DNA from 3 places in the Lentzea sp. NPDC037011 genome. Region 1 is predicted to be linked to each of the others. Evidence: riboswitches for the same ligand, from Rfam matches in the RefSeq annotation. Region 1 holds a riboswitch; each other region holds the start of a gene.
What was found. A riboswitch is a leader RNA that binds a small molecule or an ion and turns the genes downstream of it on or off. The one in region 1 is predicted to bind glycine.
Positions count from the first base shown of each region.

Region 2: linked by a shared signal. The riboswitch ahead of gcvH (glycine cleavage system protein GcvH) and the one ahead of gcvT (glycine cleavage system aminomethyltransferase GcvT) in region 1 are both predicted to bind glycine.
Region 3: linked by a shared signal. The riboswitch ahead of gcvP (aminomethyl-transferring glycine dehydrogenase) and the one ahead of gcvT (glycine cleavage system aminomethyltransferase GcvT) in region 1 are both predicted to bind glycine.

Region 1 is NZ_JBVJRT010000012.1:131,194-141,176, forward strand. Features, by position in the region: gene ACZ7CH_RS32550 (COG4315 family predicted lipoprotein) at 1-254, shown strand, start outside; gene glyA (serine hydroxymethyltransferase) at 504-1,769, opposite strand; gene gcvT (glycine cleavage system aminomethyltransferase GcvT) at 1,783-2,877, opposite strand; glycine riboswitch at 2,977-3,064, opposite strand; glycine riboswitch at 3,066-3,156, opposite strand; gene ACZ7CH_RS32565 (DUF3817 domain-containing protein) at 3,202-3,504, opposite strand; gene ACZ7CH_RS32570 (hypothetical protein) at 3,519-3,902, opposite strand; gene ACZ7CH_RS32575 (helix-turn-helix transcriptional regulator) at 4,033-4,524, opposite strand; gene ACZ7CH_RS32580 (hypothetical protein) at 4,689-4,868, opposite strand; gene ACZ7CH_RS32585 (CaiB/BaiF CoA transferase family protein) at 5,206-6,330, opposite strand; gene ACZ7CH_RS32590 (acyl-CoA dehydrogenase family protein) at 6,327-7,463, opposite strand; gene ACZ7CH_RS32595 (GNAT family N-acetyltransferase) at 7,571-8,005, shown strand; gene ACZ7CH_RS32600 (acetyl-CoA C-acetyltransferase) at 8,062-9,264, shown strand; gene ACZ7CH_RS32605 (3-hydroxyacyl-CoA dehydrogenase NAD-binding domain-containing protein) at 9,314-9,983, shown strand, end outside.
Region 2 is NZ_JBVJRT010000008.1:125,530-135,512, forward strand. Features, by position in the region: gene ACZ7CH_RS25310 (ABC transporter ATP-binding protein) at 1-809, opposite strand, end outside; gene ACZ7CH_RS25315 (hypothetical protein) at 831-1,274, opposite strand; gene ACZ7CH_RS25320 (hypothetical protein) at 1,274-1,456, opposite strand; gene ACZ7CH_RS25325 (MFS transporter) at 1,798-3,249, shown strand; gene ACZ7CH_RS25330 (TetR/AcrR family transcriptional regulator C-terminal domain-containing protein) at 3,259-3,939, shown strand; gene ald (alanine dehydrogenase) at 4,018-5,130, opposite strand; glycine riboswitch at 5,352-5,444, shown strand; gene gcvH (glycine cleavage system protein GcvH) at 5,506-5,886, shown strand; gene ACZ7CH_RS25345 (L-serine ammonia-lyase) at 5,918-7,282, shown strand; gene ACZ7CH_RS25350 (winged helix-turn-helix transcriptional regulator) at 7,289-7,645, opposite strand; gene ACZ7CH_RS25355 (vWA domain-containing protein) at 7,735-9,318, opposite strand; gene ACZ7CH_RS25360 (TVP38/TMEM64 family protein) at 9,647-9,983, opposite strand, start outside.
Region 3 is NZ_JBVJRT010000006.1:534,558-544,540, forward strand. Features, by position in the region: gene gcvP (aminomethyl-transferring glycine dehydrogenase) at 1-2,714, opposite strand, end outside; glycine riboswitch at 2,865-2,960, opposite strand; gene ACZ7CH_RS21720 (MerR family transcriptional regulator) at 3,059-3,625, opposite strand; gene ACZ7CH_RS21725 (bifunctional nuclease family protein) at 3,932-4,405, opposite strand; gene garA (glycogen accumulation regulator GarA) at 4,830-5,288, opposite strand; gene gcvH (glycine cleavage system protein GcvH) at 5,402-5,785, opposite strand; gene ACZ7CH_RS21740 (CDP-alcohol phosphatidyltransferase family protein) at 5,828-6,409, opposite strand; gene ACZ7CH_RS21745 (hypothetical protein) at 6,531-6,734, opposite strand; gene ACZ7CH_RS21750 (ANTAR domain-containing protein) at 6,988-7,656, shown strand; gene ACZ7CH_RS21755 (STAS domain-containing protein) at 7,804-8,154, shown strand; gene ACZ7CH_RS21760 (ATP-binding protein) at 8,235-8,918, opposite strand; gene ACZ7CH_RS21765 (ATP-binding protein) at 9,095-9,475, shown strand; gene ACZ7CH_RS21770 (SigB/SigF/SigG family RNA polymerase sigma factor) at 9,613-9,983, shown strand, end outside.

The sequences.
Region 1 (9,983 bases):
CGTGGCCGCCGCTGCTGTCGGACACGATCCCGCAGGTCGAGGGCATCGACTCGAAGCTCGTCTCGCTGATCACCCGCGCTGACGGCAAGAAGCAGGTCGCGATCGACGGCTGGGCGCTCTACGCCTACTCGCAGGACCCGAAGCCGGGTGCCTGGAAAGGCCAGGGCGTCGGCAACACCTGGTTCGTGATCCAGCCCGACGGCAAGCGCAACGTCGAATGCCTTCCCCCCGGCGTGACGGTGCCCGCGGCCTAGTCCCCTTGCAACGACCATCCCGTTAGGACGGTCCACCTGACACACACGACACCCTGACACGCGAAACCCCGGCCCTGGGGAAGGGGCCGGGGTTCCCGTCGTTCCGCTCTCACCCGATCGAGTGGTCTTTCACGTCACGCGGGGGCCCCGCGTTCCCCACAGGGAAACGCGGGGGCCCCGCGTGACGTTCGAACAGGCGGAGAAGGGGCGGCGCCGGAGGTCCGGTGCCGCCCCTTCGTTGCCGCAGGGTCAGAGCGTGGAGTACAGCGGGTGCTTCGCGGCCAGCACCTCGACGCGGGCGCGCAGCTCGTCGATCGCGGCGCCCGGCTTGAGGGCCTCGGCGATCACGTCGGCGACCTCGGTGAAATCCCCCTCGCCGAAGCCGCGGGTGGCCAGTGCCGGGGTGCCGATGCGCAGACCCGAGGTGACCATCGGCGGGCGCGGGTCGTTGGGGACCGCGTTGCGGTTGACCGTGATGCCGATCCGGTGCAGCACGTCCTCGGCCTGCTTGCCGTCCAGCTCGGAGTTGACCAGGTCGACCAGGACCAGGTGCACGTCCGTGCCGCCGGTCAGCACCTTCACGCCGGCCTGCGCGACGTCGGGCTGCGAGAGGCGGTCGGCGAGGATGCGGGCACCGTCGAGGGTGCGGCGCTGGCGGTCGGCGAACTCCTCCGACGCGGCGTGCTTGAACGCCACGGCCTTGGCGGCGATCACGTGCTCCAGCGGACCGCCCTGCTGGCCGGGGAACACCGCCGAGTTGATCTTCTTGGCGATGTCGGCGTCGTTCGACAGGATCACGCCGCCGCGCGGACCGCCGAGGGTCTTGTGCGTCGTCGTGGTCGTGACGTGGGCGTGCGGGACGGGCGAGGGGTGCAGGCCCGCGGCCACGAGGCCCGCGAAGTGCGCCATGTCGACCATCAGGTAGGCCTCGACCGAGTCCGCGATGCGGCGGAACTCGGCGAAGTCCAGCTGGCGCGGGTAGGCGGACCAGCCGGCGACGATCAGCTTCGGGCGGTGCTCGGTGGCGAGGCGCTCGACCTCGGCCATGTCGACGCGGCCGTCACCGTCGGAGACGTGGTACGGCACGACGTTGTAGAGCTTGCCGGAGAAGTTGATGCGCATGCCGTGGGTCAGGTGACCGCCGTGCGCGAGGTCCAGGCCGAGGATCGTGTCACCGGGCTGCAGCAGCGCGAACATCGCGGCGGCGTTGGCCTGGGCGCCGGAGTGCGGCTGGACGTTGGCGAAACCGGCGCCGAAGAGCGACTTGATGCGCTCGATGGCGAGGCGCTCGACGACGTCGACGTGCTCGCAGCCACCGTAGTAGCGGCGGCCGGGGTAGCCCTCCGCGTACTTGTTGGTCAGCACCGAACCCTGGGCCTGCAGCACCGAGACCGGCGTGAAGTTCTCCGAGGCGATCATCTCGAGGGTGCCCTGCTGGCGCGCCAGCTCGGCCGCAACGGCCTGCGCGACCTCGGGGTCGTACTCCGCGAGGGAGGCGTTGAACTGGTCGGACATCTGGAGGATCTCCCTACTTGGCGCGCTTGTAGAACGGAAGTGCGACGACCTCGACCGGCTGCTTCTTGCCGCGGACGTCCACCAGCAGAGGGGTGCCGGGCGCGGAGCTCGCCCGGTTCACGTAGGCCATCGCCACCGAGTAGCCCAGGGTCGGCGACAGCGCGCCCGAGGTCACCTCGCCGACGACCTCGTCGCCGTTCAGCACGGCGTAACCGTGGCGGGGCGCGCGGCGCTCGGGGGTCTTCAGACCGACCAGCACGGAGTCCACATCGGACTCGGACACCTCGGTCAGCGCCTCGCGGCCGACGAAGTCGCCCGGCTTGTCGAGCTTCACGACCCGGCCGAGACCCGCGTGGTACGGGGTGAGCGAGGTGGTCAGCTCGTTGCCGTACAACGGCATTCCGGCTTCCAGGCGCAACGTGTCGCGGCAGCCGAGACCGCACGGCTTGAGCTCGTGCGGCTGCCCGGCCTCCAGCAGCGCCGTCCACACTGCGGCGGCGTCGTCGGGCGCGACGAACAGCTCGAAGCCCTCCTCGCCGGTGTAGCCGGTGCGCGCGAGCAGCGCGTCCACCCCGGCCACCTTCGAGGGGTAGGAGGCGTAGTACTTCACCGTCGACAGGTCGGTGTCGGTCAGCCCGGCCAGGACCTCCACCGACTTCGGGCCCTGGATCGCGATCAACGCGTAGTCCGTGGACCTGTCCGTGACGACGGTGTCGAACCCGGTGGCCCGCTCGACGAGCGCCTCGGCGACCACGGCGGCGTTCGAGGCGTTGGCGACGACCATGAACTCCTCGTCGCCCAGCCGGTAGACGATCAGGTCGTCGACCACGCCGCCGTCGGCCTGGGTGATCATCGTGTAGCGGGCCTTGCCGACCGCGAGCGCGGAGATGTGGCCGACCAGCGCGTAGTCGAGTGCGGCACCGGCCTGCGGCCCGGTCAGCACGACCTCACCCATGTGCGTGAGGTCGAACAGGCCGGCGGTGGTGCGCACGGCGTGGTGCTCGGCCAGCTCGCTGGAGTAGCGCAGCGGCATCTTCCAGCCCGCGAAGTCGGTGAACATCGCGCCGAGCGACTCGTGCTCAGCGTTCAGTGGCGTGAGGCGGGACATCAGAACGCTCCTCCAGGGTGCGCCGAAGAGCCGGGCCAGGCCGGCTGAGGCAACAGAAGAATGACACGGTCCACCGGAGACTCCTCACCAGAGCGAGCCTCCCCCTCTGTCATGAGCCTGAGAGCTTCGTCGCCGGAGCGACTTGCACCGTGGGCGAGGCTCCTGATGAGCCTGCTTTCCAGAGTTGCCTTCGTCGTGCGGTATCTGTGCCTGAGAGATTCCGGGGAGGAGTTGCTCCTTCGGCGCTCCCGCTGAAGGGAGCTCTCCCGCGCGACATCGACGGCCGTGTTCAGTTGGTTGCCCCAGACGCTAGCAGGCCGAACGTCACAGCGGCACGCCCTGAGCAGTCTTCTCCACCACCTTGCGCTCCGCCCAGAACGACAGGAACGGGATCGTCCCCGCGACCAGCACGAGCGCGGTGCCCTTGATGGACCAGCGCAGCTTCAGCGCCAGGTCGACCGAAAGCACCAGGTAGATGGCGTAGAGGAACCCGTGGATCGGGCCGACGACCTTCATCGCCTGGTCCATGCCGGCGGCGTACTTCAGCACCATCGCCACGACCAGCAGCAGCAGGAAGACACCGACCACGTAAGCCATGACCCGGAACCGGGTCAACGCACCCTTCATCTGCCCGCCTTCGCTCAACGACCGTCCCGCGCGTTGAGGTCCGCGAGCATGCGGTTGTAGGCCGCGAGCTCCGCGTCTTCTTCGTCGTCGAAGTGCTCGACAGGCGCGGGTTTGACGGCGTCAACGGTAGTCACCGGTGCGACGGGAGGTGCAACCGGCTCCGGTGCGGAGAGAGCCTCGTCACGGCGCTGGCGCGCGAGACGGCGGAACCGCCACACCATGAAGAGGGGGAAGAGGCCGAAGAGCGGCCACTGGAGCACGTACCCGAGGTTCTGGAACGTGCCGCTCGCGGACTCGAAGCGCTGCCACTGCCACCACGCGAGCCCGCAGCAGAGGACCAGCGCCGCCAGACAGGCGAGCGCGATCAGCACACGCTGGGGAGTAAGGAGGCCGCGCACGACCTCCACACTACTGGGGTGAGGCCTCCTGTCAGGAGGCCACCCGTGAGGGGGTAGCGCGCCACGGGAGCGCGCGTGCCCGTTTGCGAGTGAACTTCGGGGCTGCCGATGCCTCGACAGCCCGCTTCTCCTACGCCACGCCGTCCCGGCGCTGCCTCTGCAGACGAGCAACGCACCAGGCCGCGGCCGAACCGCGGCGGAGGTGCTGGAGAACCGTCATCGGTCCCAGGCGCCTTCCGAGGTCGGCAGGCGTGAGGCCGGCGGCGCGGTAGTCGAGCGCGCGCTGGTCCAGCGGGCTGATGCCCGCGTCCCACCACTGCTCGGCCTCGGCGACGTCGCCCACCAGCTGCCAGTAGCTCGCCGCGGCGGCGAGCAGTGCCTCGGGTGCCTCCGGCGCCCGCTTGCGCATCGCGGCCACGTAGGCCGGATCCGCCGAGTCGACCTTGACCAAGCCACGCGGCCCACTCCTGCCTCCCCGCTGCACGGGGATGCCGGGCGCCGAGGGGGGAGCCTCCGCGAGCCACGCGTTCTTGATCCGGTTCACCTCCTGCATCTCTGCGTCGTCAGACCGTTCAGCCGCCCACTGCTGCAACAGCTCGTGGACCCCGGAGTCCTCGACCATCCATGCCTCCTCGTCGGTCGGGGATCGGCCATTGCAGCGGAAGGTATTCGGTAGGTCTGACAATCGCCAGACCCTGAATCGCCAGAACACCCGTTACCAGTGCGTGATTGGCCTCATTCCACCCGTCCGGCTCAACGCGGAGGGCCGAGGATCACCGAGGGTCACTAGGCGACGGGGGTGGCCGTCCCGAAGAGGCTCCTGACGAAGGTGATGATCGACTCCGCACCCTCGCGCAGCCAGCCGAGGGCCGTCTGGACCCCCGACGCGGACTCTTCCGGCTGGGTGATCAGGAGGAACAGCACCAGCGCGACGCCCGCCAGCACCAGCACCTTCTTGAGGTTCACAGGTCCCTCTCCGTCCATGTCGCTCACAGGTGGGGCGGCGAACCGCCCGTGTCACCCGACATGCTCCCTCATTCACCCGTGCGATGAACAACCACCACGCCAGGCGGGGCGGCGGATCCACCGCCACCGCACGTCTGCACCGGGCCTGTTGTCACCCGAATGGCGGCTAAAGCCGCCGGTTTCCAGCGCCGATGTCCTGGGCACGAGGTGAGCGCGAGGACCCTCGAATCCCACAGCTTGGACAAGACACAGGTGCACCGGGCCTCACCCGGATGCCGAATGCCCGGCATCACGCTCCGTCACGGCGTGGTGTCGTCATTAATGCGCCTCCGACCGTTCACGCAATTGCTCCAGCCCGCCGCAGTTCCGCAATTCGGTCTTCCGCCACACCCATGTTCGCGAGCACTTCCGCGGTGTTCGCCCCGACCGGCACCGGAGGGGTCGGAACCGCCGCCGGGGTCCGGTCGAACCGGGGCGCCGGCGCCGGGTGCCGCACACCGGCGACGTCCACGAAGGTGGCGCGCTCCGCGGTGAACGGGTGCTCCGCCGCCTCGGCCGGGGTCAGCACCGGCGCCAGGCAGGCGTCCGTGTCCCGCGCGAGGTCGGCCCACTCGTCCCTGGTGCGGGTCCTGACCGCCGCCGCGATGTGTTCGCGCAGCTCAGGCCACCGGGCCGGGTCGTTGCGCGACGGTGCGTCCGCCAGCCCCAGCACGCGCACCAGGTCGGCGTAGAACTTCTCCTCCAGCGCGCCGATGGCCACGTACCTGCCGTCCGCGGCCTCGTAGACGTCGTAGAACGGCACCCCGCCGTCGAGCATGTTCTCGCCGCGGCCACCGGACCACATGCCCGCGTTGCGCATGCCGTGCAGGAACGTGGTGAGCAGCGCGGCACCGTCGACCATGGCCGCGTCCACGACCTGGCCGCGCCCGGACCGCTCCCTCTCGTACAGCGCGGCGAGCACGCCGAGGGCCAGCAGCAGCCCTCCCCCGCCGAAGTCACCCAGGAGGTTGATGGGGAACGACGGTGGCCCGCCGGCCCGGCCGAGCGGTTCCAGCGCGCCCGCGACGGCGATGTAGTTGATGTCGTGCCCGGCCCGGTCGGCCAGCGGCCCGTCCTGGCCCCACCCGGTCATGCGCCCGTAGATGAGGCGCGGGTTGCGGGCCAGGCACTGCGCGGGCCCGATGCCGAGCCGTTCGGTGACGCCCGGCCGGAAGCCCTCGACCAGCACGTCCGAGCGTTCGACCAGGGTCAGCACCAGCTCGGCGCCCTCGGGCGTGCGGGTGTCGACCGCGATCGAGCGCCGGTTGCGGCCGAGGAAGTCACCGGGGACCGCCGGGTGGGCGCCCGGTTTGTGCACCTGGACCACGTCCGCGCCGAGGTCGGCGAGCACCATGCAGCCGAACGGCGCGGGCGCGAGGCCCGCGAGCTCGACGACCTTCAGCCCCGCGAGCGGCCCGCTCACAGCGACCTCGCGATGATTTCCTTCATGATCTCGTTCGTGCCGCCGTAGATCCGCTGCACGCGGGCGTCGGTCCAGGCGCGGGAGATCGGGTACTCGTTCATGTAGCCGTAGCCGCCGAAGAGCTGCAGGCACTCGTCGACGACGCGGCTCAGCCGGTCGCTCGCCCAGTACTTCGCCATCGCGGCGGTCGGCACGTCGAGCTCGCCCTTGAGGTGCTTCTCGACGCACTCGTCGATGAACGCCCTGGTCACGGCCGCCTCGGTGGCGCACTCGGCGAGCTTGAAGCGGGTGTTCTGGAACTTGATGAGCTCCTTGCCGAACGCCGTGCGCTCCTTCACGTACTTCAGCGTCACGTCGACGGCGGCCTCGATGCCCGCGATCGAGGCGACGCCGATGATGAGGCGTTCCTGCGGCAGCTGCTGCATGAGCTGGACGAAGCCCATGCCCTCCTGGCCGCCCAGCAGGTTCTCCGCGGGCACCCGGACGTCGTCGAAGAACAGTTCGGCGGTGTCCTGGCCCTTCATGCCGACCTTGTCGAGCACGCGGCCGCGCCGGATGTCGTGCTCGACCACGAGCAGCGAGATGCCCTGCGCGCCCTGACCGGGGTCGGTCTTCGCGACGACGACCACGAGGTCGGCGTGCACGCCGTTGGTGATGAAGGTCTTGGAGCCGTTGATGACGTACTCGTCGCCGTCGCGGATCGCCTTCGTGCGGATGGACTGCAGGTCCGAGCCCGCGCCGGGTTCCGACATCGCGATCGCGCCGACGTACTCGCCGGACGCGAGCTTGGGCAGCCAGCGGTGCTTCTGCTCTTCGGTGCCGTAGGAGTTGAGGTAGTGGGCCACGATGCCGCTGTGGACGCTGTTGCCCCACGAGCTGTCGCCGGCACGTGCCTGTTCTTCGAGCAGAACGGCCTCGTGTGCGAACGTGCCGCCACCGCCGCCGTACTCCTCGGGGATGCTCAGGCACAGCAACCCGAGCTCGCCCGCCTTGGTCCACAGGTCGCGGTCGACCTGCTTCTGCTCGGCGAAGCGCTCCTGGTGCGGCACGACCTCCTTCTCCATGAACGTGCGCGCGAGCTGGCGCAACTGGTCCAGGTCGCTGTCCATCCACCGCGATCGACGCTCTGCCATGCGGTCAACGAAACCACCGGCGGGTGGCCGACGCCATGACCGCCGCGCCTGCCCGTCACCCGAAAAACTGAGCGAAAAAACCACCTCGGTCGGTCAGACTGCCCGGTGTGCGGATTCACCGGGTCAGCCAGGACGACTGGCGGGTGTGGCGTGACGTGCGGCTGGAGGCGCTGGCCACCGACCCCGGCGGCTTCGGGTCGGCGCTGGCTCACGAGCAGGCGTTCACCGAGGACGACTGGCGGGAGGCCGTCGAGCGGGGGCTGAGGCTCATCGCGTTCGCCCCGGAGCCGGTCGGGCTGGTCGGTGCCACGCCGAAGCCCACCGGCCTGCACCTCTGCTCGATGTGGGTCAGGGGCTCCCACCGCGGCCGCGGCGTCGGGGAGGCGCTGGTGGACGGCGTGCTGGCGTGGGCTGCGGACGAGGGCTGGAAGGTCGTGCGGCTGCGCGTGTACGAGGACAACCTGCCCGCACGCAGGCTTTACGGGAGGCTCGGGTTCATCGACTGCGACGAACCCGAGCACATGGAGCTCCTCCTGAGCTAATCGGTCACCCTCCACGGTCATGGCCAGCGCCAGGAGCCGGGCTTAGCGTGGGTGCCATGAGCGAAGCCTTGATCTTCGACGCGGTGCGCACGCCGCGCGGCAAGGGCAAGCGCGGGTCGTTGCACAGCGTGCGGCCCGTCGAGCTGGCCGCCGGTGTCCTGCGCGCGCTGTCCGAGCGCAACTCCCTGGACACCTCCTCGGTGGACGACGTCGTGTTCGGCGTGGTGTCCCCGATCGGCGAGCAGGGCGGTGACATCGCCCGCGCGGCGGTGCTGGCCGCCGGGTGGGACCAGCGTCCCGCCGGTGTGCAGCTCAACCGGTTCTGCGCCTCCGGCCTGGAGTCGGTGAACCTCGCGGCGGCCAAGGTCGCGTCCGGGTTCGAGGACCTGGTGGTGGCCGGTGGCGTCGAGTCGATGTCGCGCGTGCCGATGGGCTCCGACGGTGGCGCGTGGGCGATCGACCCGGCCACGAACTTCGACCTGTCGTTCGTGCCGCAGGGCGTGTCGGCCGACCTGATCGCGACCCTGGAGGGCTTCTCCCGCACCGACGTCGACGCGTGGGCCGCCCGGTCGCACGCGAAGGCGTTCGAGGCGCAGAAGAACGGCTTCTTCGAGCGGTCCGTCGTCCCGGTCGTCGACCAGAACGGCACGGTGGTGCTCAAGGAGGACGAGACGATCCGCCCCGAGTCCACCGTGGAGTCCCTCGGCAGGCTGAAGCCCAGCTTCCAGTTCCACGGCGACCTCGGCTACGACACCGTCGCGATCGACCGCTACCCCACCGTCGAGCGCATCAGCCACGTGCACACGCCGGGCAACTCGTCGCAGATCGTCGACGGCGCCGCGGCCATGCTGATCGGCTCCGCGGCGGCCGGCCGGGCGCTGGGCCTCACCCCGCGCGCGAAGATCGTGTCCGTCGCGGTCGTGGGCACCGAGCCGACGATCATGCTGACCGGTCCGGCCCCCTCGGCGCGCAAGGCGCTGGACAGGGCGGGGCTCTCGGTCGAGGACATCGACCTGTTCGAGGTCAACGAGGCGTTCTCGTCGGTCGTGCTGAAGTTCCTGCGGGACATGGACGTCCCGGAGGACAGGGTCAACGTCAACGGCGGCGCCATCGCGCTGGGCCACCCGCTGGGCGCGACCGGCTGCATGATCCTCGGCACGCTGCTGGACGAGCTGGAGCGCCGGGACCTGCGCCGCGGCCTGGCCACGCTGTGCGTGGGCGGCGGCATGGGCATCGCGACGATCATCGAGAGGATCTGAGGTGCCTTTCCACTACGACAAGGACTCCGACGGCATCGTCACCCTGACGATGGACATGTCCGGCTCCGCCAACGTGATGAACGACGAGTACCGCGAGCTGATGGGTGACGCCGTCGCGAAGCTCGAAGGTGACGACATCACCGGTGTGGTCATCACGTCCGCCAAGAAGACCTTCTTCGCCGGCGGCGACCTGAACGTGCTCATCGCGATCACCCCGGAGAACGCCTCCCAGGCGCTGGAGGGCGTCGAGGAGCTCAAGGCGCAGCTGCGCAGGCTGGAGAAGCTCGGCAAACCGGTCGTGGCCGCGATCAACGGCACCGCGCTCGGCGGCGGGTTCGAGATCGCGCTGGCCGCGCACCGCCGGATCTTGCTGAACGACAACGGCATCCGCGTCGGGTTGCCGGAGGCGACGCTGGGCCTGCTGCCCGGCGGCGGTGGCGTGACGCGCATGGTGCGGCTGCTGGGCGTGCAGAAGGCGTTGCCGTTGCTCATGGAGGGCAAGCAGCTGCGGCCGGAGCGGGCGCTGCAGGCCGGGATCGTGCACCAGCTCGTGGACACGCGCGAGGAGCTGGTCTCCGAGGCCCGTGCGTGGATCAAGGCGAACCCGACGCCCGTGCAGCCGTGGGACGTGCAGGGCGCGGGTGTGCCGGACCTGAAGTTCGGCGACCCGAACAGCTACGGCCTGCTCGGTGCCGCACCCGCCGTGCTGCGCAAGAAGT
Region 2 (9,983 bases), on a different contig from region 1:
GTGTCCGCCACGTACTTGGCGTCCACACCGGACACCGCGAGCCGCCCGTCCGGCAGCTGCTCGACGTGCACGCCGGCCGTGCGCAGGGCGGTCGCCAGCGAGTTGACGTCCGACGGCTGCACGAGGACGCGCTTGCGCTGCGACTGCCGCAGCTGGTCCAGCGGGCCGTAGAACATCGTCTGCCCGCGCGAGATGATCACCACCTGGTCGACGGTCTGCTCGACCTCCGCCAGCAGGTGGCTGGAGATCAGCACCGTGCGCCCCATGCGCGCGTAGGACTGCAGGAACGTCCGCAGCCACGCGATGCCCTCGGGGTCCAGGCCGTTCGCGGGTTCGTCGAGCACGAGCACCTGCGGGTCGCCGAGCAGCGCGGTGGCCAGTGCCAGCCGCTGCTTCATGCCCAGCGAGAACCCGCCGACGTTGCGGTCCGCCGCGGACGCGAGGCCGACGAGTCCGAGGACCTGGTCGGCCTGCGCGTCCGGCACGCCGATCGCCGCCGCGTACACGCGCAGGTGGTTGCGGGCCGTGCGCGCCGGGTGGAAGCCCTGCGCCTCCAGCACCGCGCCCACCACGCGGCCGGGCTGGCCGAGCTGGTGGAACGGCCTGCCGTTGATCGTCGCGATGCCACTGGTCGGCTTCACCAGTCCCAGCAACATGCGCAGGGTCGTCGTCTTCCCCGCGCCGTTCGGGCCGAGGAAGCCCGTCACGCTGCCGGGTGACACGGTGAAGCTCAGGTTCTGCACCGCGGCGACCGAACCGAACTGCTTGGTCAGGTTCTGCACCGCGATGAGGCCGCTGCCGTCATGCATGCGGCCCATCCTGCCTGATGGTCAGTCGGGCAACGCGTGCTTTGGCCGCGACACGACCGGCGCGCGGTGCACCACCTGCGGTGCGTCGGTCAAGATCGGCAGCTCGGGCGTGGGCTCGGCGGGGGTCCGCGGGGGCACTTCGGCGATCGCACCGGATCGGGTGAACGGGTTGCGCAGCGGCCCGCGGCGTTCCCGGTGCGGCAGCCCCTCTCCGATCAGGTGCCGGTGTGCCGTGTTCCAGACCTGGCACGGCCAGCGCCGCCTCCACCGCAGCCGGCTCGGGCACGTCCGGCACCGGCCGTCCTCGTCGGGCTGGTGCAGCGTGAGCAGCAACCGCCAGCCGTCCGCCAGGCGGTGGATCTCGGTGCGGGCCAACGGGACCAGCGCCTCGGCCGCGCCCTGCTCGGCCACCTCCTCCAGCAGCGCCAACCGGTGCAGCACCGCGTCGCGCAGGACCTCGTCCATCACATCTTCGCCGAGGCCTGGTCGAGCAGGGAGCCGAGCCGGCGCGTCTGGGTGGCGGACATCACAGCGGCCTCGCCCGGTGGTGCGACCAGCAGAACCCGGTCGTTCTCCACCAGAACGGTCATCGACCTGTCTCGACCGAACGGGTCGTGGCAGTGGATCCAGCCCTGTGGTTCAGCCATGGAATCTCCCTTCGAGGGACACCCGACTCCTGCTTCATCGGCCGTCGGCCCTGCTCGGCGCACCGGCAGCGGGGGATTTCACTCGTTTGCCGGATGAGCGGGACACGGCGGTGGTCTGGGCGAGGCAACTTTTGGGTCGCGTTTCGGCGGGGGTGCTGGGCGCCACCGCCGAAGAGCCGCTATATTTGGTCCCGGCGGCCCCGCTCCCAGTGACCCCCAGGCTGGTTGAGCGCGGCCGCCCTTTATTTTTCCCACTTCTTCCCTCTTGTTCAGAAAATCCCCTTGCGCCCTGCGGTCTCGTACGCTGTAAGTTGCTCGTACACCGTAAGGGGGAGGTTTTCATGAGTGCGACCACGACAGAAACCGTCGGCGTGCAGCCACATCCGCAGCGCTGGGCCGTGCTCGGCGTGCTCTGCCTGTCCGTGATGGTCGTGGTGCTGGACAACACCGTGCTGAACGTGGCGATCCCGTCCATCTCCACCGGTCTGGGCGCGAGCACCGCCGACATCCAGTGGATGATCAACGCCTACTCGCTGGCGCTGGCGGGCCTGCTGCTCACGACCGGCTCGCTGAGCGACCGGTTCGGCCGCAAGCGGGCGTTGCTGGGAGGGCTGGCGCTGTTCGGCGCGGGCAGTGCCGTGGCGGCCTGCGCGGGCTCGTCCGAGGCGCTGATCGCAGCGCGGGGGTTCATGGGCGTCGGGGCGGCGTTGCTGATGCCCGGCACGCTGGCCGTGCTGATGCAGCTGTTCGACGAGGAGGAACGCCCGAAGGCCATCGGCATCTGGGCAGCGGTCACCAGCCTCGGCTTCGCGGCCGGTCCGGTGATCGGCGGCGCGCTGATCAAGCACTTCTGGTGGGGCTCGGTGTTCCTGATCAACGTGCCGGTGGCGCTGCTCGCGATCGCGGCGGTGGCGTTCCTCGTGCCGGAGTCCAAGGACCCGGCCGTGCGCAAGCCGGACGTGCTCGGCTCGGTCCTGTCGATCATCGGCATGGTCTCGCTGGTGTACGCGGTGATCTCGGTGCCGGAGAACGGGTTCGGCTCGCCGCGGTTCGGCGTGCCGCTCGCACTGGGGCTGGTCGCGATGGCCGTGTTCGCGTGGTGGGAGCGGCGCACCACCGACCCGATGCTCGACCTCGGGTTCTTCGCCGACCGCCGGTTCACCGGTGCCGTGGCGTCGGGCGTGCTGGCGGCGTTCGGCATGGCCGGCTCGCTCTTCCTGCTGACGCAACACCTCCAGGGCGTGCTCGGCTACAGCCCGCTGGAGGCGGGCCTGCGCGTCGCGCCGATGGCGATCGCGTTGCTCGTCACCAGCAACACCCTCGGTCAGCTCGTGCTGAAACTGGGTGCCGCCAAGGCGATGCTGCTCGGCATGACGGTCGTCGCGGGCGGCGTGGTGCTGCTCTCGATCGGCACCACCTACCCGCCGACGCTGGCCGGGCTGGTGCTGATCGGCGTCGGTGTCGGTGTGGCACAACCGGTTGCCGTCAACGCGCTGATGGGCGCGATCCCGCCGGAACGCGCCGGCATCGCCTCCGGCCTGTCGTCCACGCTGACCGAGCTGGGCTCGTCGTTCGGCATCGCGATCCTCGGCGCGCTGCTGTCCGCGCGGTTCGTCGCCGCGCTGCCCGACGGAGTGCCGGGACGGTCGCTGTCGGAGGCGCTGCACAGCGGCGCGGACCTGACCGTGGTGCGCGAGGCGTTCTCGTCGGGCATGAGCGTCAGCCTGGTGGCCGGCGCCGTGTCCGTGTTCCTGGGAGGTGTTGTGGCGAGCGTGCTGCTGCGGCGTGCCTAGTATCGAGCCGTGGACAGCGTGTGGTTCGGCAAACCCAGGCCGGCGAGCGGCCAGCACCTCGGCCTGAGCCGGGAGGCCATCGTCCGCAAGGCGATGGAGGTGCTGGACGAGCACGGCCTGGCGAAGCTGTCCATGCGCAAGCTCGCCGCCGAGCTGGGCGCGGCCCCGATGTCGCTGTACTGGCACGTGCCCACCAAGGACGCGCTCATCGAGCTGTGCCTCGACGAGATCTACGGCGAGTTCCCGCGCCCGGCCCCCGGCGCCGCGTGGGAACCCGCGCTGCGCGAGATGATGCACGCGTTCCGCCGTCTTGCGCTCGCACACCCGTGGTGGGTGCGCGGCATCGGCGAGTTCACCACCATCGGTCCCAACGCCGTCGCCATGGCCGACGCGATGCTCGAACCCATGCGGGCGGCCGGCCTGACGATGGTCCAGGCGTCGCAGGCGATGTCGGCGGTGTCGAGCTTCGTCGTCGGGTACACGACGGCGGAGGCGAACTTCCGCAGCCGCGGCGGCCACGACGAACCGCCACCGGACCTCGGCCGGATCGCGGACCTGTACCGGGAGAAGCACCCCCGCTACGTCGAGATGCTGGACCAGCAGGAGCTGTGGTCGCTGGAGGGGCAGTTCGAGTTCGGGCTGGACTGCGTGATCGACGGGGTCAAGGCGCGGGTGGCCGCGCTGCGGTGACCGCGAGGAGGCGCGCCCGTGAAGGCGAAACCCCCGCAGCGTGCTCCGCGTGCGGGGGCTCCTCCATCCGACTGGCTCTCAGACCACGGACTCCAGCGGCGTGTGCACCAGGCCGGTCGCCTCGGCCACCGGGCCGTTGGTCAGCTGACCGGCGTGCGCGTTGAGGCCCAGGGCGAGCGAACGGTCGTCCTTCAGCGCCTTCTCCCAGCCCTTGCCGGCCAGCGCGACCGCGTAGGGCAGCGTCACGTTGGTGAGCGCGTAGGTGGAGGTGCGGGGGACGGCGCCGGGCATGTTGGCGACGCAGTAGAACACCGAGTTGTGGACCTCGTAGGTCGGCTCGGCGTGCGTGGTGGCGCGCGAGTCCTCGAAGCAGCCGCCCTGGTCGATGGCGATGTCGACGAGCACCGAACCCGGCTTCATCTCCGCGACCAGCGCGTTCGAGACGAGCTTCGGGGCCGCGGCACCCGGCACCAGGACGGCGCCGATGACCAGGTCGGCCTCGCGGACGGCCTGCTCGATCGCGAACGAGTTGGACGCGAGCGTGCGCAGGCGGCCCTGGAACTGGGCGTCGATCTGGCGCAGGCGGTCGACGTTGGTGTCGAGGATCTGCACGTCGGCGCCCATGCCGACGGCGATGGTGGCGGCGTTGACACCGGCCACACCGCCGCCGATCACGACAACGCGGGCCGGGGCGACACCGGGGACGCCGCCGGGCAGCACGCCGCGGCCACCGGAGGGCTTCATCAGGCTGAACGCGCCCACCTGCGGGGCGAGGCGGCCCGCGACCTCGGACATCGGGGCGAGCAGCGGCAGCGAGCGGTTCGGCAGCTGCACCGTCTCGTAGGCGATGGCCGTGGTGCCGGAGGCCAGCAGGGCCTCGGTCAGCGGCTTGTCGGCGGCGAGGTGCAGGTAGGTGAAGAGGGTCTGGCCGGAGCGCAGGCGGGGGTACTCCTCCGCGATCGGCTCCTTGACCTTGAGGACCAGGTCGCCCTCGGCCCAGACGTCGTCGGCGGTCGGGAGGACCTTCGCACCCGCGGCGAGGTACTCCTCGTCGGTGATCGCGGAGCCCAGACCGGCGCCCTGCTCGACGTACACGTCGTGGCCCCGGCTGGTCAGCTCGTGGGCCCCGGCCGGCGTGAGGGCGACGCGGTACTCGTGGTTCTTGATCTCGCGAGGAACGGCGATCCGCACGATGACTCCTCCGTTTCGGCTGGCTGCTATCTCACAATGTGGGGCAGCCGGGAGGTCATGTCACTGTGCGGGTTGCACTGTTCGGGACCAGGCCGGTTGTGCTGCTGGGACAAAGCGACCTGCGCCACGCCTGTACCGGTCCCGCGTTGACACCCGGTGGCGGGCCCACATAGCGTTCCCACCGGAACTGAATAACGGCCGCGGTGCCCCTGACGGGCACCAGAACCCGGGTGGGAGAGACCTCGACGAGCTGGTCGGGGCGCCGAAGGGGCAAGCTCCCGCACACTCTCAGGCAGCAAGACCACTCGGGGTAGGCAACTCTGCACGGCGGAGGGGGCGCACGTTTCCTGCCCGTCATCTGCCAGAGGAGTCGCCGTGGAGTTCCCCGAGAACCTGCTCTACACCGCCGAACACGAGTGGGTCGACTGGACGCCGGGCACCCAGGACCCGTTGACCTGCGGGATCACCGAGTACGCCGCGGACGCGCTGGGTGACATCGTCTTCGTCCAGCTCCCCGAGGTCGGGGCCGAGGTCGTCTCCAACCAGGTCTGCGGCGAGCTGGAGTCCACCAAGTCCGTCAGCGACCTGTTCTCCCCGGTCACCGGCGAGGTCCTCGAGGTCAACACCGCCGTCGTCGACGACCCGGCGATCATCAACACCGACCCGTACGGCGCCGGCTGGCTGTTCAAGGTGCGCGTGGACTCCGCGGAGGACCTGCTCACCGCGGCCAAGTACGCCGAGCTCACCTCAGACTGACCCGCTCGCACCCACCACGAAGGACTGATCAGTGGCGATCAGCGTTTTCGACCTGTTCTCCGTCGGCATCGGGCCGTCCAGCTCGCACACCGTCGGCCCGATGCGCGCCGCCGCCATGTTCGTCGAGAAGCTCGGTGCCCGCGCGTCCGAAGTGGACCGCGTGCACGTCGAGCTGTTCGGCTCGCTCGGCGCCACCGGGCACGGCCACGGCAGCCCCAAGGCCGTGTTCCTCGGCCTGGAGGGCAACCTCCCGGAGGAGGTGGACCCCGCGGCCGCCGCCCACCGCGTCGAGGAGATCGTCGCGAGTGGACGGCTGCGGCTCGGCGGCACGCACGAGATCGGCTTCGCGCACGACCGCGACCTCGTCATGCACCGCCGCAAGTCGCTCCCGTTGCACCCCAACGGCATGAGCTTCGAGGCGTTCCGCGGTGACGAGCCGGTCGAGCACGCCGTCTACTACTCGATCGGCGGCGGCTTCGTCGTCGACGAGAACGCGTCCGGCAGCGACCGCATCAAACCCGACTCGACCCCGCTGCCGCACCCGTTCCTGACCGGCGACGAGCTGCTCGCGCGCTGCCGCGAGACCGGCCTGTCGATCAGCGAGATCATGATGGCCAACGAGCTGTCGTGGCGCTCGGAGGAGGAGGTGCGGGCCGGGCTCCTGCACATCTGGCACGTGATGCAGGAGTGCGTCGAACGCGGCTGCACCGAGCAGGGCATCCTGCCCGGCGGTCTCAAGGTCCGCCGCCGCGCCGCCGAGATGCGCAAACGGCTGGAGGGCGAGCACTTCGTCACCGACCCGCTGCGCGTCATGGACTGGGTCACGCTCTTCGCGCTCGCCGTCAACGAGGAGAACGCGGCAGGCGGCCGGGTCGTCACCGCACCGACGAACGGCGCGGCCGGCATCGTGCCCGCGGTCCTGCACTACTACACCAGGTTCGTGCCCGGTGCGAACGACGACGGCGTGGTGAGGTTCCTGCTCACCGCGGGCGCCATCGGCGTGCTGTTCAAGGAGAACGCCTCGATCTCCGGCGCCGAGGTCGGCTGCCAGGGCGAGGTCGGCTCCGCGTGCTCGATGGCCGCCGGTGGTCTCGCCGAGGTCCTCGGCGGCACCCCGGAGCAGGTCGAGAACGCCGCCGAGATCGCCATGGAGCACAACCTCGGCCTCACCTGCGACCCGATCGGCGGCCTGGTGCAGATCCCGTGCATCGAACGCAACGCCGTCGCGTCCGTCAAGGCGATCACCGCGGTGCGCATGGCGTTGCGCGGCGACGGCTCGCACTTCGTGTCGCTGGACAAGGTCATCAAGACCATGCGGGACACCGGCAAGGACATGTCGGTGAAGTACAAGGAGACGGCGCGCGGCGGTCTCGCCGTCAACGTCATCGAGTGCTGAGGCCGGTCAGGGCCTGGCGTCGTACCGGCGCTGGGCCTCGATCACGTCCGGCATCCGCGACTCCAGCAGCACGATCAACGCCATCAGCTTCTCCGCCGTCTCGCGCCCGAGCGGCGTGAGGCTGTAGTCGACCCGCGGCGGGTTCGTCGGCTGCGCGTCGCGGTGCACGAGCCCGTCGCGCTCCAGCGCGTGCAACGTCTGGGACAGCATCTTCTCGCTGACGCCGTCGACCCGGCGGCGCAGCTCGTTGAACCGCAGCGACCCGTCGACCAGCGCGCTCAGCGTCAGGCTGCCCCACCGGCCGGTGACGTGCTCCAGCGTGGGACGTGACGGGCACGCCTTCGCGAACACGGTGAACTCCATGTCCGCGAGGGTACCCCATCGCACTTACGAAAAGTTAGTGCTCGCTCGAACGGCAGGCCCGCACACAGCGCGTGTGCGGGCCTGCCTGCTCAGAACGGCCAGTCGGCGTCGCGCCCCGCCTCGATCAGCGGAACCGCGCGGAACGTCGCGTCCGTCAGGCCGCCGAACTCGTGCCGGTTCCCCGTGCCCGACGCGAACGCCCCCTGTCGGTACCCGCCCAGGTTGAACCCGTAGACCGGCACGTGCCGCGGCACGACGTCGTCGACCCCGGCACCGCCCGGCCCGGCGACCGTCTGCATGTCCGAGATGATGAACACCCGGTCGTGCCCTCGGTACGAGCTCTTCAGCGCACCGATGACGTCGGTGCCGTGCCCGACCTCACCGACCCTGCCCAGGAACCGGTCGACCTCGCTGATGACCGACGCCCCTCGCCGCAGCTCGTGGCGGAACACGCCGGTCGCGAACCCGTGGACGTCGACCTGCTCGCCCTTGGCCCCGAGCGCCACGCCGAACACGGCCGCGGCCTTGGCCGGCGTGACCTTCGAACGCGCCGAGTAGCCCGTGCAGGTCATCGACCCCGAGGTGTCGATCAGCACGAGCGACCGGCCCGGCAGCGCCGGCAGGTTGCCCAGCGACGCCTGCAGCGCCCGGTCGAGCGCGTGGCCCCAGCGCAGGCTCGGCGCCGCCTCGTACGCCGAGAGGAAGCGGAACGGGAACTGCCGCGACCGCGCCACCTGGCCGGGGTCGGCCAGCCGGGCCGCGACCTGCGCCGCGACCTCGTCCGACACGCCCGCCTCGTCAAAATTCCTGAGGTTGCGGATCGCGGCCATGAAACCCATCGACGGTGCCAGTGCCTCCCACACCCGCGCCGTCATCGGACCCTGCAACCACCCGGCCACCGACTCCCACGTCATCCCGGCCCGCCGCAGCGCGTCCGCCGCGTCCGGTCGCCCGAACAACGCCCGGCGCTGCTCGACCGGCCACGCCATCAGCTCCCGCCGTGCCGCGACGGTCCGCAGCGACTCGGGAACGGTGACGTCCGGGTCGCGGCGGCGGTCGAGCACGTACTGGAACAGGTCGCCCTGCCAGGCCGTGCTCGGCGACGGGTGCACGAGGTTCAGCACGTCGGCCACGCGGAAACCACGCGCCTCGCTGTCCCACTTGAGCACCGACCGCTCGTCGTAGAGCCGCCGCACCGCGTCCGCGATGCCGCGTTTGACGGGCTTCGGCACGGTCCGGCCGTGGACCGCGGTCCAGTAGGCCAGCAGCTCGCCCGGCTCGTCCGCGCGCTGCAGCACCGACGCCACGACCGCGCGGTTCGTCACGCCCGCGTCGGCACCGGCCTCGAGCCGCGCCTTCACGAACTCGGCGGCGCCGACCAGTGCCGCGGTCCGCATGTTCGCCTCGCCGCGCAGCCACGCCAGCATCCGCGCCGTCCACTCGGGATCCTGCAACGCCGCCGTGCGCACCAACTGCGCGTAGCGCTCGTCGCGGGTGCCGCCGCTCTCGTAGAACGTCTGCTCGCCGCCCATGTTCGACACGGCCAGCAGGAACAGCTCGCCCAGCGCGGTGCGTTCGTAGCCGGCGCCGCCCTCGTGGGTGCGGCCGGACCGCTTCGACCCGATGGGGCTCTTCCCGAACGGACGCGCCTTCAGGACGTTGAACTTCGACATGGCTCTTCCCCCTCGGGAGGCGAGACGGGGGAGCGCACAGCGGACAGGAATCCGGCTGACGGGATTCGAACCCGCGACCGCCCCATTTGCGGTGAAAGGTTTCGCACCGGGTGCACGTGCAGACAACCACGCCACGCCACCGAATTGTTCTCAGGAACTCGGTGGCGTGGCAGAAGGGTGGCCCGAGGTCAAGGCGCAGAAGGTGACTGCCCACCGGGGTGGGCGAAGAGCCGGACTGGCCGGCCTTCAGGAGTCGAACCTGAGATACCGAAGTAACCCTCTGCCGCGCACCGGGCCTGACTACAGGAAACCACACCGCGCAAGCGGTTTACGGTGTTTTCACGAAACGCCGCAGGAGGTAGAACAACCCGGCGGTGGCCAGGAAACCGAATGCGCTGATCATGACGATCTGCTCGACGGTGTCCGCCCGCGACCCGGCGAAGACGTAGGCCGCGCAGATCGGGACGGTTCCCAGCAGGGTGGACGTCATGAAGGTCCCGAACGACACCCGCGACACCCCGGCCGACACGGACACCGTCTCCGCCATCATCGGGATTCCGCGTGCGACCCCGAAGAACCAGGGCCCGAACTGCCGTCCCCACCGCCGCATCTCCCGCAGCTCCTCGATGGTCACGACGCGCCGCACCAGCCACGGGCGTGCGAAG
Region 3 (9,983 bases), on a different contig from region 1:
TGCGGTGCGTTGCGCAGCGGGTTGTCCTCGACGGGCCACTCGCCGGCGCCGACGCGGTCGATCTCGCGCTTGATGGCGATCATGGCGTCGATGAACCGGTCGATCTCGGCCAGGTCCTCGGACTCGGTGGGCTCGACCATCAGCGTGCCGGCGACCGGGAACGACATGGTCGGGGCGTGCAGGCCGTAGTCGGCCAGGCGCTTCGCCACGTCGTCGACCGTCACGCCGGTGGCCTTGGTGATCGGGCGCAGGTCGAGGATGCACTCGTGGGCCACGAAGCCGCCCTCGCCGGTGTAGAGGACTGGGTAGTGCTCGTCCAGGCGGCGCGCCACGTAGTTCGCCGCGGCCACGGCGGTCAGGGTCGCGCGGCGCAGGCCGTCGCCGCCCATCATGCGCACGTACGCCCACGAGATCGGCAGGATCGACGCGGAACCCCACGGGGCCGCGGAGATCGGGCCCACGCCCGTCTCGGGGCCCGCGGTGGGCTGCAGCGGGTGGTTCGGCAGGAACGGGGCGAGGTGGGACTTCACGCCGATCGGGCCGACGCCGGGGCCGCCGCCGCCGTGCGGGATGCAGAACGTCTTGTGCAGGTTCAGGTGCGAGACGTCCGAGCCGAACTTGCCGTAGCGGGCCAGGCCGATCAGCGCGTTGAGGTTCGCGCCGTCGACGTACACCTGGCCGCCCGCGTCGTGGACCAGGCCGCAGACCTCGCGGACGGTGTCCTCGTACACGCCGTGGGTCGACGGGTAGGTGATCATGATCGCGGCCAGGTCGTCGGCGTGCTCGGCGACCGTGGTGCGCAGGTGGCCCATGTCGATGTTGCCCTTGTCGTCGCACTTCACGACGACGACGCGCATGCCGGCCATGACGGCGGACGCGGCGTTCGTGCCGTGCGCGGACGACGGGATCAGGCAGACGTCACGGGCGGAGTTGCCGTTGGCGCGGTGGTAGGCGCGGATCGCCAGCAGGCCGGCGAACTCGCCCTGCGAGCCGGCGTTCGGCTGCAGCGACACGGCGTCGTAGCCGGTGACCTCGGCCAGCCACGCCTCCAGGTCCGACACGATCGTCAGCAGGCCCTTCGCGTCCTCGACCGGCGCGAACGGGTGCAGCGTCGAGAACTCGGGCCAGGTGATGGACTCCATCTCCGCGGTCGCGTTCAGCTTCATCGTGCAGGAGCCGAGCGGGATCATGCTGCGGTCCAGCGCGACGTCCTTGTCGGACAGTGCGCGCAGGTAGCGCAGCAGCGCGGTCTCGGAGCGGTGCGCGTGGAAGACCGGGTGGGTCAGGTAGTCCGAGGTGCGGCGCAGGTCCGACGGGATGCCGTCGGCGGTGTCGGTGTCGATCGCGTCCACATCGGACCCGGTCACGCCGAACGCCTCCCACACGGCGACGACGTGCGCACGCGTGGTCTTCTCGTCGCAAGCGACCGCCACGACGTCGGCGTCCACGAGGCGCAGGTTGATGCCGAGCTCGCGGGCCTTCGCGACGACCTCGGCGGCACGGCCCTCGACGCGCACCTGCACGGTGTCGAAGAACTCGCCGTGCACGACGTCGAGACCGGCCTCGCACAGGCCCGTCGCGAGGACGGTGGCCAGGCGGTGCACGCGGGTCGCGATGGCGCGCAGGCCCTCGGGGCCGTGGTAGACCGCGTACATCGACGCGATCACGGCGAGCAGCACCTGCGCGGTGCAGATGTTCGAGGTCGCCTTCTCACGGCGGATGTGCTGCTCGCGGGTCTGCAGCGCCAGGCGGTAGGCCAGCGAGCCGTCGGCGTCGACGGAGACGCCGACGAGGCGGCCGGGCAGCTGGCGCTCCAGGCCGGAGCGGACGGCCATGTAGCCGGCGTGCGGGCCGCCGAAGCCGATCGGCACGCCGAAGCGCTGGGTGGTGCCGACGACGACGTCCGCGCCGATCTCACCGGGCGGGCGCAGCAGCGTCAGCGCCAGCAGGTCGGCGACGACGACGGCCTGCGCGCCGGCGGCGTGGATCTCCTCCACCAGCGCGGCCTGGTCGCGGACCACACCGGACGCACCGGGGTAGGACAGCAGCACGCCGAAGAAGTCACCGCCCAGGCCCAGGCCCTCGATGCCCTGCGACAGGTCGGCGACGACGACCTCGATGCCCAGCGGCTCGGCGCGGGTCTCGATCACGGCCAGCGTCTGCGGCAGCGTGTCGGCGTCCACGACGAACTTGTTCGACTTCGCCCTGCCCGCGCGGCGCACCAGGGTCATGGCCTCGGCGGCGGCGGTCGACTCGTCCAGCATGGACGCGTTGGCCATCGGCAGGCCGGTCAGGTCGCCGACCATCGTCTGGAAGTTCAGCAGCGCCTCCAGGCGGCCCTGCGAGATCTCCGGCTGGTACGGCGTGTACGCGGTGTACCAGGCGGGCGACTCCAGGACGTTGCGCAGGATCACGCCCGGCGTCACGGTGTCGTAGTAGCCCAGGCCGATCATCTGGGTCATCGGCCGGTTCTGGGAGGCGAGCGCGCGCAGCTCGGCCAGCGCCTCGGTCTCCGTGGCGGGCGCCGGCAGGTCCAGCACCAGGTCGCGCTCGTGGATGGACGAGGGCACCGCGTGCTGCGCCAGCTCCTCCAGCGATCCGACACCGATCACGTCGAGGATGCGGGCGAGCTCGGCGGGGCGCGGGCCGACGTGCCGGTCCGCGAACGGGGTGCCGTGCTCGAGAGCGGCGAGCGGAATGCGGTCCTGCGTCATCTAACGCCTCCGGGGGGCTGCGGGCACACGTGTCCTGGTGCCCTCCCCGCTCTGTCCGTACCCGGCATCGGGCGCCTGAGAGGTTCACCCGCCACGAGAGCGGGCTTTCACCGTCGGCGGGATCTCGAGAGATCCGCTTTCCAGAGGCGTCTCGCTCACGCGGTCCTGGGTGCCTGAGAGGTTCCCGGGGAGGAACTTGCTCCTTCGGCGCCGGGTGCAGCACCCGGTCTCTCCCGCCTGAGTTCAGCGACTACCCGTGAAGAGTACCCGCAGGCAGGCCCGCCAGTCCCCACCGACGCGACCTACGTCTCAGCGACGGGACCGGCTGAGCCGGCGACAGCGGGTCAGCCGGTGGCGCGCTCCCGGCGGCGGCGGGTCAGCTCGTCCTCGGTCATCGGCGCGATTTCCACGCCGTCCGCACGTTCGGCCGGGAACTCGTGGATGGTCCCGCTGATCTCCCGCATCGCACCGCTCACCGCGATGCCGAACACGCCCTGCCCGCCCTGGAGCAGGTCGACGACCTCCTCGGGGGAGGTGCACTCGTAGACGGTCGTGCCGTCGGAGAAGAGCGTGATCCGCGCCAGGTCCTGCACGCCGCGGCGGCGCAGGTGGTCGACGGCGACCCTGATGTTCTGCAGCGAGACCCCGGTGTCCAGCAGCCGCTTCACGACCTTCAGGACGAGGATGTCCTTGAAGGAGTAGAGCCGCTGGCTGCCGGAGCCGTGCGCCATCCGCACCGTCGGCGCGACCAGGCCGGTCCTGGCCCAGTAGTCGAGCTGCCGGTAGGTGATCCCGGCGATCTGGCACGCCGCGGGTCCCCGGTAGCCGACGAGTTCGTCCGGCAGCGAGGAGTCCGGGAACAGCTCACCCTGCTGCCCGGATTCGGCCCGCAAGGGCGCTTCCTCGACCACGCCTGCCTCCCCTCGCCAACGGCCACGAAAGTCGGGGCCGTCAAGCCGCCTGGTCCACTCGCGCAGACCGGCGACGTCCACTCGAGTTCGACGGTAAGACCGCTCCGAGGGCAGGTCAACGCGACGCGCGGGGAGTGTTGGCCCCCAACCTGAGGCGGGGGTCCGCACCGTCACCCGAACTAGGACGTTCAGGTGACGTTTAGTGATTGTTTAGCGGCCATGATGTGCGGAAAGTAGTCCGATCGAGGGACACCCCACCGATCGGCGCCGGGTCCGAACAAGACGGTCAGCGACAGTCGGGGGAACTCAGGTGTCGGCGCCCCGGAAGTCCTCGGGAGACACGGAGTCGAGGAACTCGCGGAACTTCTCGACCTCGTCCTCCTGCTCGTCCGGGATGATCAGACCGGCCTCCGCCAGCACGGACTCCTCCGCGTGGATCGGCACGCCGACGCGCAGCGCGAGGGCCACCGAGTCGGACGGGCGGGCGGACACGCGCACGTCGCCGTCGAACACGAGCTCGGCGAAGAACGTGCCCTCCTGCAGGTCGGTGATCCGCACCTGTTCGAGGTTGCGGCCCAGCGCCCCGATGACGTCCTTGAGCAGGTCGTGGGTGAGCGGGCGGGCCGGTCGCACGCCCTGCTGCTCCAGCGCGATCGCGGTGGCCTCGACCGAGCCGATCCAGATCGGCAGGTACCGCTCACCCTCGGTTTCGCGCAGCAGGAGGATCGGCTGGTTCTGGGGCAGCTCCACCCGGACGCCCACGACACGCATCTCGCTCATCGGGTCTCGCCTCCCTCTGACTCGTTGGGGAGTACCCGGAACGTCTCCGAGCATCCCCCGGCACACGCGTTCGACGCTACCCGCCAAGCGGGCCGTGTGCTCAATCGTTGCGGGCAGAACGTGATCAAGACGATGGCCGCTCGAACCCGCTCTTCCCCGCACCGGGTACAACGAGCGGAAGAGGGCGGCCGATTCCCGGAAAGCACGGCGAACCGGGAGGAGTTCCGCGCAACGGCGGTCAGCGCACGAGTGCGTTCGGGCTCGACGCAGGAAAACTCCCGCGGAGCGCGGCGAACTGCTCAATGACGCAAAACAGTGGAGAAGACGGCAACAGCACTGCACGGTGGAACTCGGGGCGGAGCTGCGTGAGCACCGCCCCGACGCTCGTCATCCCGCAGACCCGGGACCGGCCGGTCCCAGGCCGTCAGGCTCCCGCGGAGCCGGGACCGGTCAGGAAGACCAGGCGGAACTTGCCGATCTGGACTTCGTCGCCGTTCGCGAGGACGGCCTGGTCGACCGGCTCGCGGTTGACGTAGGTGCCGTTGAGGCTGCCCACGTCGATCACGACGAACTCGCCGCCCTCCCGGCGGAACTCGGCGTGGCGGCGCGAGACCGTCACGTCGTCGAGGAAGATGTCGCTGTCGGGGTGGCGCCCCGCGCTCGTCGTGTCGCGGTCCAGCAGGAACCGCGAACCGGCGTTCGGGCCGCGCTTCACCACGAGCAGCGCGGAACCGGCGGGAAGGGCGTCGACACCGGCAACGGCCGGCTCCTGTGCGGGCGCCTCGGCGCCGCCTTCCATCTCCTGGAGGAAGTCCGCCCGGAAGACGGAGGTCCGCTCCGGGGACTGCTCCGGCGGAACGCCTGGGCCGTCGTTCGTGCTCACCTGAGCTCTCCTCCTGCTGCTGGGTCCGTCGTTTCCGGTAAAACCTATCGCGTTCGAGTCGCCCCCCGAGGAGCGGCTCCCCTTCCGGCCGAAGATCCGGCGAAAGATCGACGTCACTCCTTCTCCACCAACGCCTTGTACCCGTCGGCGTCCAAGAGCCCCTCGACCGCCTCGGGGTCGTTCAGGCGGAGCTCGACCATCCAGCCCTCGCCGTACGGGTCGGAGTTGATGGACTCCGGCGACTGCACCAGGGCGTCGTTGATCGCGACGACCTCACCGTCGAGCGGCGAGTAGAGGTCCGACACGCTCTTGGTGGACTCGACCTCGCCGAACGTGTCGCCGGCCGAGACGGTGTGGCCGACCTCGGGCAGCTGGACGAAGACCACGTCACCGAGTTGTTCCTGGGCGTAGTCGGTGATGCCGACGCGCACGGTGTTCTCACCTGTTGTGGCGACCCACTCGTGTTCCTCGGTGTAACGAAGCTCCTCGGGAATCAACTGACTGCGCTCCTCGTGCTGAACCTGTATGGGGTGATCTTTTCACGCGGCCTTTCCGGGAGTGACCCGCAGGGCCGAGAAGAACTGGTAGACGTACAAAAGCGCCGACCACAGGTACAGCGCTGCACCCCACGCGGTGAACGCGTAGGCGAACGGGAGTGCGAGCTGCGCCCACGCCGAGTCGCCCTGCGCGAGCAGCAGCAGGGGGAACGCGTACAGCAGGTTGAAGGTCGCGGCCTTGCCCAGGTAGGTGACCTCGAACGGGCCCCAGCCGCGCTGCCGCAGGACCAGCAGGCAGATGCCGACGACGACCTCGCGCCCGACCAGCACGAGTGCGATCCACAGCGGCACGATGTCCCTGACCACGAACGCCAGCAGCGTGCAGAACACGTAGAGGCGGTCGGCGGCCGGGTCGAGCAGCGCGCCCAGCCGGCTCATCTGGTTCAGCCAGCGGGCGAGCTTGCCGTCCAGCCAGTCGGACAGGCCCGCGAAGACGAGGACGAGCAGCGCCCAGCCGTCGGCGCGGGGTCCGAGCAACAGGTACAGGAAGAGCGGAACACCGGCCAGCCGCAACACGCTGAGCAGGTTCGGAATCGTCAGCAGGCGATCAGCCGGGTCACGCACACCCGCACTCTAAACGAGTGGCCGCGCACGGGCTGCCGGATGGCGTCACGGCACGCGGTGCGGGTGGTCGCAGGAGCTGCGCGGCCGGTCGGGGGACGGGGCCCGGTGGGGTGGAGGGAGCTCAGGCCGTCCGGGTGAACGTCCAGCCGCGGCGCTGCATCTCGGCACCGGTGAGCGAGCACGGGCGACCGCGGTCGTCGCGGCCCACCCAGCGGGCGCGGAAACCCTCGAGCACGTACGCGTGGCCCCGGCTCCACACCACGCTGCACGGCGCGGTGGGCAGCTGCTCGGCCGGCTGCGGCTCGGTCTCCATGGCGGTTCTCATCTCAGTCCCTCCGTGACATCAGGGATGTCGGCCACCGGGGCTCCGGCGTTATCCCTGTGAACGAATTCTGGCTGACTGTGGTTCAGAACACGTGTCCGTTCCGGGTCCGGAGCGTTAACTGGATCAAATGCCGCGCCGAGCTGTTCGGGGCCGAAGCGCGGCGGATGGCCACGTCGTTGCTCGCGCAACCGTTCGTCGTGCGCCGATGACCACCCATCTCGTCAGTCCGATCGGCGCGGCCTAACGTGTCCGCGTGGACCAGGTGAAATTCGGGCCGGAGCTCCTCTCCCGGTTGCTCGACCACCTCGGCGCGCAGCTCGACGGCTGCCGCGGGGTGGGCCTGTCGGTGTGGCCCGACGGGGCGGTGCTGCGGGCGGTCGGCGTGGCGCAGGAACTGGACCGGGCGCAGGTGGAGGCCGGGGAGGGACCACTCGTCGACGCCTCCCGCGACGAGCGGCAGGTGACCGCCGAGCTCGGCGGTCACCACGTGGTGGCGGTGCCGGGGAGCTGGGGTGACAGCGGACCGATAGTGCTGACGGTCTACCTGGACCACCCGGCTGGCATCGAGGACCTGAAGGTGGTCGAGGAGATCGAGCCGCTGCTCGCGACGGCGGCCGCGGTGGTGCAGTTCTGCGCCGGCGAGGTCCTGCGGGCCGACCAGATGGTGCGGATGGTGCAGCACCGGCGCTACATCGAGCAGGCCAAGGGGCTGCTGGTGGGTGCGCGGGGATGCCGGCCGGGCGAGGCGTTCGAGCTGCTCGTGCGAGCCAGCCAGCACGCGAACGTGAAGCTCCGCGACGTCGCGGCGGCCCTGGTGCTCGTGGTCGGCGGGGACCTGGAGGACACTGGTGAGGACGTCACGGTGCCGCCGCGGACCGCCTATGACACCGCTCGCGAACTTTGGGCGGAGTTGCAGGTTTGAGTCTTCGGCGACCGGGGTACGGAAGCGGCGACCTGTCCTGTCGAGCGACCTCTCCCGTACGGTGATGTCGCAGCGGTTGAGCCAGCAGCCGCGTGGTGGGGACCGCTGCTGTGGCGGCTCCCCGTGGTCCGAGTAGGGAGAAGATCGGTGACTGTGCAGGACCCGCAGACCATTGAGCTGTCGGCCCGGCAGCCGTCCGACGGCGTCACGGTGCTCGCCGTGTCCGGCGAGGTGGACATGGTGTCCGCGCCGACGCTGCGCGACGCCCTCGTGAACGGCCTCACCGACGGTGGCACCTTCGTGGTGGACATGACCGGCGTGACGTTCCTGGGTTCCGCCGGACTCGCCGTGCTCGTCGAGGCGGCGCGGCTGGCCCCCCAGCGCAACGCGACCCTGAAGGTCGTGGCGACCAAGCGCGCGGTGACGCGTCCGCTGGAGGCCACCGGGCTGGGCGAGGTGCTCGCCGTGCACGACTCGGTGGACGCCGCCCTGAGCTGAGACCACCTGACCTGGGACGAACCCGGCCCAGGACGACTACGACGACTGCGCGTGCCGGCCTGAGCCGAGACCCATCGGGCTCAGGGGGCTTGCGGGGCTTCCGGCACCACGGTGAGCCGGTTGCCCGCCGCGGCCAGCGCCGACGCGACCTCGGCCAGTGCGTGCGCGATGCCTTCGCGCCGCGGGCCGAGACCGCTCAGGTCGACGGTCAGCGGCACGGTGCCGCCGCGCGCGGCGGTGACCAGCCTCCGCCGCAACGACGGTCCCGCCTCGGCGGGCGCGTCACCGCGGACCACCGCCACCACGCCCGAGGAGGTCTCGTAGGCATGCACGTGGCAGTCGGGTGCGGTGTCGTACGTCGCGGGCACGGGCGACCGGGTCCTGCGCAGCCGCACGGTGGTGCCGTTCGGCGAGCGGTGGATCTCGACGTCGTCCACGCTCTCCCGCATGAGCAGGAGTCCCCTGCCGCGCGTGGTGAGCGCGGGTGGTGGCACGCGCCACCGGCCGTGGTCGATGACGTCCACCACGGTCGTGCCGTCGCTCTCGATGCGGGCGCGCACCTCGACCGTGCCGTGCTCGGAACCGGGGTAGGCGTGCTCGACGGAGTTGTTGACCGCTTCGCTCACCGCGAGGACGAGGTCGTCGGCCTCGTCGTCGGTGAACCCGCCGCCTCGCAACCAGTCACGCAGCCGGTGCCGAACGGGCCCGACCTCGTGTGCGTCCGCGGGGAAGCGGAGGGCCAGGAAGTCCTCTCGCACCAGCACGACTCTCCTCCCCTTGATCTCCTGCCTCCAGCAGGTGATTTCCCTGGGCACGGGGTCAGTACACGTGTGAAATGAGATCGGTTCGGGTAAGGCAGTGACATGCCGGCCCAGAGAGCCTTCAGAGCAGAACGGACTACGAGGTGGGTGTGACGCAATTGTCAGGGGTCGAACTGCGGATGGCAGTGGACCCGACGCAGCTCTCCATCGCGCGCGCGGTAGCCGCGGACATCGCGATGCGGCAGGACTTCGACCTCGACGCGATCGAGGACCTCAAGCTCGCGGTCGACGAGACGTGCTCCACGTTGATCACGCTCGCCGCCGACGACGCGGTCCTGAGCTGCCACTTCGCGGTCGACGCCGCGGGTGCGGTCCGGGTGAGCGCGAAGGTGTCGGCCAAGGCGGCAGCGGGCCCGGACGAGGGCAGCTTCGGCTGGCGCGTGCTGACCGCGCTGGTGGACTCGGTGGAGACTTCCGTGAAGGACGACGCCGCCGAGACCGAGGGGTTCGTGGTCCACATCGACCTCGTGAAGTCCTCGGCAGGGGCGGTGGATGAGTGACCGGCTCCGAAGAGGCGACCGCCACGGCCTCGGAGACCGCTGAGAACGCGCAGGGCACGGCGGCCACGACCGAGCCGGCTGAGGCCGCTGAGTCCTCGACCGGGTCGACGAGCGGCAAGGGTGGCGACTACGACCACCTGGCGCCGTTGTTCGCCGAGCTCGCCGCGACGCCCGCCGGCCCGAAGCGCGACACGTTGCGGGACCGGCTCGTCACCGAGCACCTCCCGGTCGCCCAGCACATCGCGCGCCGGTTCGGCCACCGCGGTGAGCCGCACGAGGACCTCGTGCAGGTGGCGACGGTCGGCCTGATCAACGCGGTCGACCGGTTCGACCCCGAGCGCGGCAGCGACTTCCTGTCTTTCGCGGTGCCCACGATCATGGGTGAGGTGCGGAAGTACTTCCGCGACTCGTCGTGGTCGGTGCGGATGCCGCGGCGGCTCAAGGAGCTGCACCTCGCGATCAACGCGGGCACCTCGCGGCTGTCGCAGTCGCTGGGTCGCGCGCCGAC